DNA from 2 places in the Shewanella sp. MF08487 genome. Region 2 is predicted to be linked to the other one. Evidence: predicted binding sites of a transcription regulator. Region 2 holds the regulator's gene; the other holds the start of a gene.
What was found. Region 2 encodes LexA, which represses DNA repair genes until DNA is damaged. Its sites were predicted from a motif close to TACTGTATNNNNATACAGTA; they were not measured.
Positions count from the first base shown of each region.

Region 1 (5,890 bases), on a different contig from region 2:
GTTAATTGCATACTGCTTTGCCTCATCATACTGGGGGGTACCTGAACGGCACCATGAGTCAAATCAGCTATGACTTTGGCAAAAGACTTTGTACTTGCTCCAGCACTTAAAGGGGCAGGAAAGTAACCACTATTATTTTTGTTTTGATTCTTGTACAAAGTTAAGAATAAACGATTTTGATTGTGATCTTTCGCCATATTCCTGTAGCGGCTTGTTGCGGACTGGAGATACCTTATGACTTTAGGGACACCGAGCCTCAATCGTTCGCAACCTTCAAACACTAGTACGTCAATACGCTCCTCATTCGGATCAGCTTTTGTTAGCCCTATACGTCTCTTTGACATATTCGCACGGTTTTTATTATCAATTAAATGATACACACCCTCATTTTCAACTAAACAATCACTGTTTAGGTAGCGAATACTAGACTCATTATTTGAAGTATCAATATACAAAATACATTGAGCTAAAATTTGTGCTTCTGAATGAAGGTTAAAATGGTTGTTAATATCAATGATTAAATTACCTCCCATAACTCGGCATCGTCGGCTTAAATAACTATAAAGCTTACGATTATGGTATCTTCGAGGTTCTTTTTTCTCAACGGAATCCCGAGGAACGACTCCTTCTTGATAGTGATATATATAAGCCGATAGGCCATCAATTCCGTAACTTTCAATTAATAAGGTTATTTCCTGAAACTTTAATGTTGAGCCAACTCCAGACGAGACCAGCTCTTCACGATAGAGCAATAATTCATGAATCTTGGCGGCTATCTCAATATTTTGTTTTTTATTCGCTGAGCGGATGGCAAGTAAATGCTTTGCAATAATCGTACGAAGCCGCTTTTCTGCGTTTATTCTAATAAGTTTTAGATTGTCATTTAAAAAAACACAGGTGGCTCTAATCAAATCATCAGTCGACTTAATTTTTACCCCTGTTGCGCTCATAACGCTGGATAGCATTGATCTAATTTGATTATTATCACTATCTAAACCTAACTCATTAATTACGCTTTCGACTTCAGGTATCCCTTCCTTAGGTCTAGCAACATTATTGGTGACCATAGAACGGGCTAGTCTGGGAGGTGATTTTAAACCTTTAATCCTAAGGCCGTGAGGCCAAATACCATTAGACGCGGAGTGTTTGAGGAAAGATGAGAGGATTGAAAGATAATTTTTGGCATTAGTACCTTTGCCATAAGTTTTTATTACGTGTTCTCTATATGCATCTAAGGAAAATTGCCAATCTAGATGAGCAACTTCTGCATGACCAACACTATTCAACTTCCTAATAAGTCTAATCGTAGATTGGGAGTTTTTACTCACTAGGAAGGTTAAGAAAGTGTATAATCTGCTATAGATAGCATCGTCACCTGTTATAGTAGTGTTCAGTGTTTTTGATACATACTCTTCAAATGACTCATCAAAACATCGCAAGAATGACTTATCTAAGGATTTTAACTCCTTTATATCAGAAAACTTTCTTGATTTTTTAGAGCGGTTTCGGTTCAAATTACTTTTGCTCTGTTATTAACTGAAAAAGGAGCTAATTGTTAGCCCCTTTTATACCACATCCAGTCTTAAATTAGAAAACTTCACCAGTTTCTAAATCAATATTTTCATCACTAGCAGATGAGCTAGCTGGCGCTTTTGAACTTAATAGCATCGCACGTAATGTCGTATCAATTTCTTGTGCCACTTCAGGATGTTCAAGTAAGTATTTACCCGCGTTAGCACGGCCTTGACCGATTTTATCGCCTTTATAGCTGTACCAAGCACCTGCTTTTTCAATCAATTTATGGGCAACGCCTAAATCGACTAACTCGCCCGTACGGTTAATACCTTGACCATAAAGAATTTGAAACTCAGCCTGTTTAAATGGCGCGGCAATCTTGTTTTTAACCACTTTAACGCGTGTTTCGTTACCGACAACTTCATCACCTTCTTTAATCGCACCTGTACGGCGAATATCAAGACGAACTGAAGCGTAAAACTTAAGCGCATTACCACCAGTGGTCGTTTCTGGGTTACCAAACATGACACCAATTTTCATACGAATTTGGTTAATAAAAATAAGTAAAGTATTTGACTGCTTCAAGTTACCAGCCAGCTTACGCATTGCTTGGCTCATCATACGAGCCGCTAAGCCCATGTGTGAATCACCAATTTCGCCTTCAATTTCAGCTTTTGGGGTTAACGCAGCAACAGAGTCGACAACAATAACGTCTACAGCACCTGAGCGAGTTAAAGCATCACAAATTTCTAGTGCTTGTTCACCTGTATCAGGCTGAGAACATAAAAGGTTATCAATATCTACGCCTAATTTTTTGGCATAAATAGGGTCTAAGGCATGTTCTGCATCAATAAAGGCACAGACCTTACCTTCTCGCTGCGCAGCAGCAATAACTTCCAATGTCAAAGTAGTTTTGCCACTACTCTCAGGCCCATACACCTCCACTATTCGACCTAAGGGGAGTCCGCCTGCACCTAACGCGACGTCTAATGAAAGTGAGCCGGTAGAGATAGTTTCAACATCCATTGTGCGGTCTTCGCCCAACTTCATGATCGAACCTTTACCGAATTGCTTTTCAATTTGACTTAACACTGCGGCAAGTGCTTTTTGTTTATTTTCATCTGTTTTAGACATGTTACAACCCTTGCATAATTTTTGACTCAAGGTGAATATTTATTCATCATCACCAATTATTAGTATATACAGCTCATATCACATTAGAATATTGGAAACGCTATGAACCGGTTCTTTGCGTCTAACTTGTTCTAGGCTGCCATTAAAGAGGGGGTTAATCTAGGTGAACCACTTAAAGTTTGGCTTTGGTAAATCTCAACAATACGACCCATAGGTAAACCACCCGCACCCAGAGCGACGTCCAAAGACAGAGAACCGGTAGAAATGGTCTCAACATCCATTGAGCGATCTTCGCCCAGCTTCATGATGGAGCCTTTACCAAATTGTTTTTCAATCTGGCTCAATACTGCAGCAAGTGCTTTCTCTTTATTTGGATCGACCTTCATTCCAGTTCCCTCATTAAGACAAGCCAATAAGCTGTCAAAAGTGATATTCAATTTAAAAACGGGTAATTCAAAAAGCAGGGCTTTTTGCCTTAATTCTGCTGACTAGTATACTGTACAATCATACAGTATCAAGACCTGTGGCTGAATTATTTTTAGCTTAGGATATTTTTCAATCTGGCTAAGGTTTTAGCGAATATAAAATCAGATAAGCTATCACTTTACCGAATATGCATGCTTAAGGGCGCAATTTTCGATAAATTATTGCTAAGATTGGCGTAACTAATTTTGAGTGAACTTTAAAGCTGAAACTTATACTGCGGTCTTCTGCTAACATAGCGCCTAATGACCCTAGCAAACTGATATCGCCTTTAGGCAGCCACAACGGACGATAACGATTTAATGAATGCAATTGATACCAATGATTTAGAAAAACATACCCCTATGATGCGTCAATACTTGACGATGAAAGCAGAACATCACGACATGTTGCTTTTCTACCGAATGGGTGACTTTTACGAGTTGTTTTATGATGATGCTAAACGAGCATCTGAATTATTGGGCATTTCACTTACTGCGCGTGGTAAAAGTGGTGGCGATCCTATTCCCATGGCAGGGCTCCCTTACCATGCTGTAGAAGGCTATCTTGCAAAATTAGTTCAAATTGGCCAGTCGGTTGCCATATGCGAACAAATTGGCGATCCTGCAACCTCTAAAGGGCCGGTTGAACGTAAAGTCGTGCGTATTGTCACGCCAGGAACATTAACCGACGAAGCACTGCTGCAAGAACGCCAAGACAACCTGTTAGCGGCAGTTTATCAAGGTAAAATCGGCTTTGGTTATGCGACGTTAGATGTGTCATCTGGACGTTTTGTTATTGCTGAACTTGACACTATAGAGTCATTAGAAGCTGAGTTACAGCGCACAAACCCAGTAGAAATTCTCTACAGTGAAGATTTTGGTGAGCTTAGGCTGCTCAGCGGTTTTAAAGGTAAACGCCGTCGCCCGGAATGGGAGTTTGATTACGACACTAGTCTTAAATTATTGCTGACCCAGTTTGGTACGAAAGACTTGCATGGTTTTGGGGTCGCTGACGCACGTCTATCCTTACAGGCGGCTGGTTGTTTGATGCAATATGTCAAAGATACCCAGCGCACAGCTCTGCCCCATATCAATGCCATTACTCGCTTCAATCAAAGCGATAGCATAGTACTGGATGCCGCAACGCGTCGTAATCTAGAACTCACCCAAAATCTTGCCGGTGGGCGCGATAATACCTTAGCCGCCGTTTTAGATAACACAGCTACGCCTATGGGCAGCCGCATGTTACAGCGCTGGATCCATCAACCGCTGCGAGATCCAAATCAAATTCGCGCTCGCCAACAGGCTATAACAGAACTGCTCGATAACGCCGCGTACGAGAGCCTGCATGAACAGCTAAAAGCACTTGGCGATATTGAACGTATTATGGCAAGACTCGCCCTGCGCACCGCGCGTCCAAGGGATTTCGCCCGTTTACGCCAAGCACTGAGTCTTTTGCCTGCGTTGCAACAGAGTTTAAGCACACTAAGCGCACCGCATACAGTCAAACTATGTCAATACTTGGGCGAATTTCCTGAGCAACAAACGCTACTCGAGCGCGCGATAGTGGATAATCCACCTATGCTTATCCGCGATGGCGGTGTGATCCGTGAAGGCTACAACGGCGAATTAGATGAATGGCGGGCACTGAGTGAAGGAGCGAGTGATTACTTAGTACAACTCGAAGCCAGAGAAAAAGAACGTACCGGTATCAATACACTTAAAGTAGGTTATAACCGCGTACACGGTTATTACATTGAAGTAAGCCGCCTACAATCAGCACAAGTACCGCTTGATTACCAACGCCGTCAAACCCTTAAAAATATGGAGCGTTATATCACGCCCGAACTTAAGGTGTACGAAGAAAAAGTGTTGTCGAGCCAAGGTAAAGCGCTGGCACTCGAAAAGCAGTTATGGGAACAGTTATTCGATCTAATCTTACCAAAATTACATGAATTACAAGCTTTTGCACGGGCAGCAGCTGAGCTTGATGTGTTAAGTAACTTTGCCGAGCGCGCAGAAACCTTAGGCTACACCTGCCCTGAATTAAGCCTAGAAATTGGCGTACAGATTAATGCTGGTCGTCACCCTGTGGTTGAGCGCGTCAGCCAAACACCTTTTATCGCTAACCCAGTAACCTTGCACCCACAAAGACGTATGTTGATTGTTACAGGCCCCAATATGGGTGGTAAATCAACGTACATGCGCCAAATGGCCTTGATTACGCTTATGGCACATATTGGCTGTTTTGTTCCGGCAGATTATGCCCTTATTGGACCAATCGATCGCATATTTACTCGTATTGGTGCATCAGACGATCTGGCATCTGGTCGCTCAACCTTTATGGTGGAGATGACTGAAACTGCTAATATTTTGCACAATGCAACGGCTAGCAGCTTAGTGTTAATGGATGAAATTGGCCGCGGGACATCCACCTATGATGGCTTATCGCTCGCTTGGTCAGCAGCAGAATATTTAGCCCAACAAGTCGGCGCCATGACATTATTCGCAACACATTATTTTGAGCTTACTCAGTTACCTGAACTTATTACCGGTGTTTATAACGTACACCTTGATGCTATCGAGCACGAAGACACCATTGCATTTATGCATGCTGTACAGGAAGGCGCGGCCAGTAAAAGTTACGGTTTGCAAGTTGCAGCGCTGGCTGGTGTCCCTAGTAAAGTGATTAAAGCAGCCAAACATAAGCTACAACAATTAGAGAGCCGAGATCATCAATCAGAAAGCGCAAAAATGCCAATTCAAAGCTTACTCGC
Region 1 is NZ_JBOZPB010000004.1:46,249-52,138, forward strand. It holds gene ACRN9H_RS04030 (hypothetical protein) at 1-1,514, opposite strand, end outside; gene recA (recombinase RecA) at 1,588-2,649, opposite strand; partial or broken gene recA (recombinase RecA) at 2,784-3,035, opposite strand; gene mutS (DNA mismatch repair protein MutS) at 3,435-5,890, shown strand, end outside.
Region 1: the regulator LexA is predicted to act here: its motif matches at 3,144-3,163, upstream of mutS (DNA mismatch repair protein MutS).

Region 2 (5,890 bases):
TCATCAGCAAGCTCAGCACGCCAGTTGGGTGCGCGTTCATTCAAAAAGTTTTGCAGAGTAATCGGCTCGCCAAAATTCACATAACCTTGACCGAAATTACCGAGTTTGCGAATCGCACCAAATACCTGCCAGACTGATTCTTTTTTCTTTTTCTTACCACTTAACTCTTTATGGTAAGTCGCCACTTCCATCACATGGTCATAGCCTAAATACACAGGCACTAGCGTTACCGGACGTTCAATACCGCGTAGTACGCTATTCATTGTCATGGCGATCATGCCCGTTTTGGGTGCCAACAGACGACCCGTACGTGAGCGGCCGCCTTCAGAGAAGTATTCTACCGAATAACCTTTCGCAAATAGCTGGTCTAAATATTCACGGAATACTGCGGTATAAAGCTTATTGCCATTAAAGCTACGACGAATAAAGAAAGCACCACCGCGACGGAACATAGGCCCAGCGGGCCAAAAATTAAGGTTTATACCAGCAGCAATGTGCGGCGGAACCATACCTTGATAATACAAAATATACGATAACAGCAGGTAATCCATATGGCTGCGATGGCAAGGCACATAGACAATCTCGTGACCATCGTGGTGTAACTGACGAACTTGCTCGGCGCCTTTAATGTTGATCCCGCTATAAAGCTTATTCCACAACCAAGTTAAGAAACGCTCGGCAATACGAACTAAGCTATCAGAATAATCAGCAGCAATTTCATCGAGATACTCAATAGCCGTCTCGCGCGCTTGGGTTTCTGAAATCTTTTTGGTAGCGGCTTCTTCTTGAATCGCTTTACGTATTGATTCAGATTTTAACAGCGAATGAAATAACGCTTGGCGATTAGGCAACACAGGCCCTGTCATCACTTTACGTTGGCGACGGAAATGCACTCGCGCCACTCGCGCTAACTTATGGGCAATACCCATATCAGTACCATGCTCATCAGCCATATAACGCAGAGATACTGCATTGGAAAACTGCACAAAATTATGTCGACCTAAGAACAGAATCATTAGGCACTTGCGCAGCCAAGTCGGGTTTTCCCGCTCAAATACGGCCGCCTTCATCGTATCGTCCTCTTTCCCTGGCGTTCTCCCCCAATACAAACTGACGGGTACCAGTTGAATATCGAGCTCAGGATGTTGTTTATGCACCGCTAATAAGCGCATAAAACATTCGAGGAAAGGTTCATTGCCGGTACGCTCACCAAACAACGGCTTGCGCCCTTGAAGGCAAACGACTCGCGGTGCAACTACGCCATTAGCGACTAACGGCTCATAGGGACTAGGCAGCCCGAGTTTAGCGGTTATTTCACTCAGTGCAGCAATGTCACTAAGTGATTCTGTTTTCATCACATAAGCAAGAGGTCTGGAGGCATCCAGATTCAGATCGGCAAAGGGATCCTGAGGCACCACAATGGTATGCACCAATTGTTTTTGGATCCAACGTAATGATTTTAACCAAAGAGAGTCATGTTTAGGCATTATTCTTATGCAATTAAGTACGTTCACTAGCCCGATAGAATACCAGACTATAGGGAATATTCGCTAATTCTCTCCGATATGGTTAAAAAGTGGTTAATACTTGCGCTGCAAACAATACTGTATATACTAACAGTAACTGTATAGAAAAACAGGAAAGACCATGAGACCTTTGACGCCACGCCAAGCTGAAATTTTAGAGCTAATCAAACGAAATATTGCCGACACTGGCATGCCACCTACTCGGGCTGAAATTGCCACCCGCTTAGGTTTTAAGAGTGCCAATGCAGCTGAAGAACATCTAAAAGCGTTGGCGAAAAAAGGCTGTATCGAGATTATACCCGGCACCTCACGAGGTATTCGCCTCACTGCTGAAGTGGAGGATGTAACTGAAACAGGTTTACCTCTTATAGGCCAAGTGGCTGCAGGTGAACCGATTCTCGCCCAAGAACACGTAGAACAGTATTACCAAGTCGACCCAAACATGTTCCATCCCGCTGCCGACTTTTTACTACGAGTTAAAGGCGACAGTATGAAAAATATTGGTATTCTCGAAGGAGATTTACTGGCAGTTCATAAAGTAGAACAAGCTAGGAATGGTCAAGTGGTTGTCGCTAGAGTCGACGACGATGTCACAGTTAAACGTTTCGAAAAAAAAGGTAATGTGGTCTATCTACACGCCGAAAATGAAGACTACTCTCCAATTAAAGTGGATTTAGGCTTTCAAAGTTTAACAATTGAAGGACTCGCCGTCGGTGTGATCCGTAATGGAGATTGGCTATGAACAAACTAATTGGCAATGCCCCGCGCCATCCGGGATTGTGGCGTGATGATGAAGTTCGTGCAGCCGATTATGATTGGCATCACACACCTATCGCCTGTATGCCCACTAAAACTCAAGGTCGCCAAGAATTAATTCATCTGAGTGCGCAACTCGCTCAGTTAAGCCAACAGGGCCGTTGGTTAGTGCTCATCAACCCACCAAGTATTGGCTACAAGCAAATGCTCGCCAGCGCAGGTGTGCGTATGGATAGAGTCTTACTGGTACATGCTAAAGATGAAGTAGAAACCCTGTGGGCGATGGAAAAAGCCTTAACAAGTGGTACGTCCAGTGCAGTCATTACTTGGACTCAATCATTAGATGCGCGGGATAATCGTCGCCTACAAATCGTGGCTAAAAGTGCCCGAGCTATGGGCATAGTGCTTGAAGACGTAAACAGTCACTTACATGCCGACGTACGCATTGAGCAAGGCAATCTCTTCGGTCAGCAATCTTTTTTTAGCGCTGTACATTAAATATTCATTTAATTTTTTACCTTGAAAGCCGCCTCACCTATGAATGTGAGGCTTTTTTTTGGCAATTTTTCAGATAATTAGATAAATAAGTGATCTTGATCAATATTTAAACAGCAAGTATGGTTGGTTAAGTCGGTGATGATATATCACCTTCCGTGGTCAATGAATCGAGTATTTATCGGACTCGAAGCGCCACTAAAAATAGAGAACAGATTTATTTCAGTCGTATGTGCCAGCGTGGCTAATTACCAGCAGTAACAATACTTGATTAAAAGTAACAGCCGCCAACGCACGTTGAAGTCAAAAAAGCTTTTTTGGGAACTGAAGAGTTTGCATAGAGTTGAGACTTACTGTGTTGCTCTTCTTTGTAGTTGCTATTCGCAATTGGCAGAGGAGAAGTCTTGTGAAGCAATTGTTGTATTGTTTACTCGTGGTGTTATTCGCACCACCGTTGGCCGCCGCGGACATGCGGTTCAACATGACCCCTGGCGTGACCGAGATCAGTGGCAAGGTTTATCACTTGCACATGACCATCTTGTATATCTGCTGCGCAATAGGCCTAGTGGTCTTTGGCGTGATGATTTACGCCATGATCAACCACAGAAAATCCAAAGGCGCTGTCGCGTCCCACTTTCACGAAAGCACTAAAGTTGAAATCGCTTGGACGATTCTGCCATTTATCATTTTGATCTTAATGGCGATTCCAGCGACAAAAACTTTAATCGCAATGGAAGATCCCAGCAACGCCGATCTCACCGTAAAAGTCACGGGATCCCAATGGAAATGGCATTACAGCTACTTTGATCAAGATATTGATTTTTATAGCATACTGACAACACCCAGAGCACAAATCGAAGGCACCGAAACTAAGGGTGAAAACTATCTATTGGAAGTCGATAAACCGCTCGTTCTGCCGATAAATCGCAAAATCCGCTTTTTGATGACCTCTGAAGATGTCATCCATTCATGGTGGGTGCCCGCCTTTGCCATTAAGAAAGATGCCAACCCAGGATTTATTAATGAGGCGTGGACTCGCATAGACAAACCCGGTATTTACCGTGGTCAATGCGCCGAACTTTGTGGTAAAGACCATGGTTTTATGCCGATCGTAGTGCAAGCCTTACCCGAAGCCGAGTTTGAAGCTTGGGTGACGGAGCAGAAACAAGCCGCAGGTGCTGCAGCTGAAGCCGCTCAAGCCGCTTTATCACAAACCCTAAGTAAAGAAGAGTTGATGACTCAAGGTGAACAAGTTTACCTCGGGCACTGCGCAGCCTGCCACCAGCCCAATGGCGAAGGGTTGCAAGGCGTATTTCCGCCCCTTAAAGGTAGCCCGATTGCAACGGGATCACTCAGCGGTCACCTTGAAATCGTGCTCAACGGTAAAACGGGTACAGCCATGCAAGCGTTTAGTAAGCAATTGACTGCACAAGAAATCGCGGCAGTGACTACCTACGAGCGTAATGCTTGGGGTAATAATACTGGCGATGCAGTGCAAGCCAAAGACGTAAACGAGTACATGAACGGCAATTCTGCACAAACATCCGCCGCGGTACCAAGCAGTACAACTCCGACACCCGCGCCTGCAAAAGACGTCTCAGCTGCAGTCGATCCCGCAAGCCTCCCCACACTCAGCCATGACGCCCTCATGGCCGAAGGTGAAACTGTCTATGCGACCTTCTGTGCTGCCTGCCATCAAGTGACAGGTGCAGGAATACCACCCGCCTTCCCCGCGCTAGTGGGTAGCGCTATCGCCATTGGACCAGTCGCCAATCACATCGATATTGTGATGCACGGTAAAACAGGCACGGCTATGCAGGCATTTGGCAAACAGCTTAGCCCACAGCAACTTGCAGCAGTCATTACCTATGAACGCAATGCTTGGGGCAACAATACCGGCGATACAGTGCAACCTGCTGATATCGCAAGTCATGGACAGTAGGGGATAATGATGAGCACAACGACTCAAGATCAAACCGCAGCCCATGATGAGCATCATCATGGTGCGCCAAAGGGCATCATGCGCTGGCTGCTAACCACCAACCATAAAGACATAGGTACTTTGTATTTATGGTTCAGCTTCATTATGTTCTTAACCGGTGGCGCTATGGCCATGGTTATCCGCGCTGAACTCTTTCAACCTGGATTACAATTGGTCGAGCCCAACTTCTTTAACCAAATGACCACAATCCACGGGTTGATCATGGTATTCGGCGCGGTAATGCCGGCCTTTACAGGGCTAGCTAACTGGCTGATCCCTATGATGATTGGTGCGCCCGATATGGCGCTGCCACGGATGAATAACTGGAGTTTTTGGATACTACCCTTCGCCTTCACTATCCTTCTCAGTTCGCTATTTATGGAAGGTGGCGGACCTAACTTTGGTTGGACCTTCTACGCACCACTATCAACCACATATAGCCCAGATAGCACGGCGCTCTTTGTATTTTCTATTCACATCATGGGGATAAGTTCGATCATGGGTGCGATCAACGTGATTGTGACCATAGTGAATTTACGCGCACCAGGCATGACATGGATGAAGTTACCGTTGTTTGTGTGGACTTGGCTTATCACGGCATTCCTACTGATCGCGGTTATGCCCGTACTCGCGGGCGCTGTGACTATGGTGCTGACCGATAAGTTTTTCGGCACGAGTTTCTTCGATGCGGCTGGCGGCGGCGATCCTGTGATGTTCCAGCATATTTTCTGGTTCTTCGGCCACCCTGAAGTTTACATCATGATCTTGCCGTCCTTTGGCATCATCTCTGCCATAGTGCCAGCCTTCAGTCGTAAACCCTTATTTGGCTATGCATCCATGGTTTATGCTACCGCTAGTATTGCAATTCTGTCGTTTCTCGTATGGGCGCACCATATGTTCACCACAGGTATGCCAGTGTTTGCCGAGCTGTTCTTCATGTATTGCACTATGTTGATTGCAGTGCCAACTGGGGTGAAAGTGTTTAACTGGGTTGCCACTATGTGGCGCGGCTCACTCAGTTTCGAAACGCCCATGCTGTTTGCTGTCGCCTTTATCATACTCTTCACTATTGGCGGTTTTTCGGGGTTAATGCTCGCCATTACGCCAGCCGACTTCCAATACCACGACACCT
Region 2 is NZ_JBOZPB010000021.1:21,488-27,377, forward strand. It holds gene plsB (glycerol-3-phosphate 1-O-acyltransferase PlsB) at 1-1,487, opposite strand, end outside; gene lexA (transcriptional repressor LexA) at 1,648-2,268, shown strand; gene ACRN9H_RS14280 (cell division inhibitor SulA) at 2,265-2,780, shown strand; gene coxB (cytochrome c oxidase subunit II) at 3,184-4,719, shown strand; gene ctaD (cytochrome c oxidase subunit I) at 4,729-5,890, shown strand, end outside.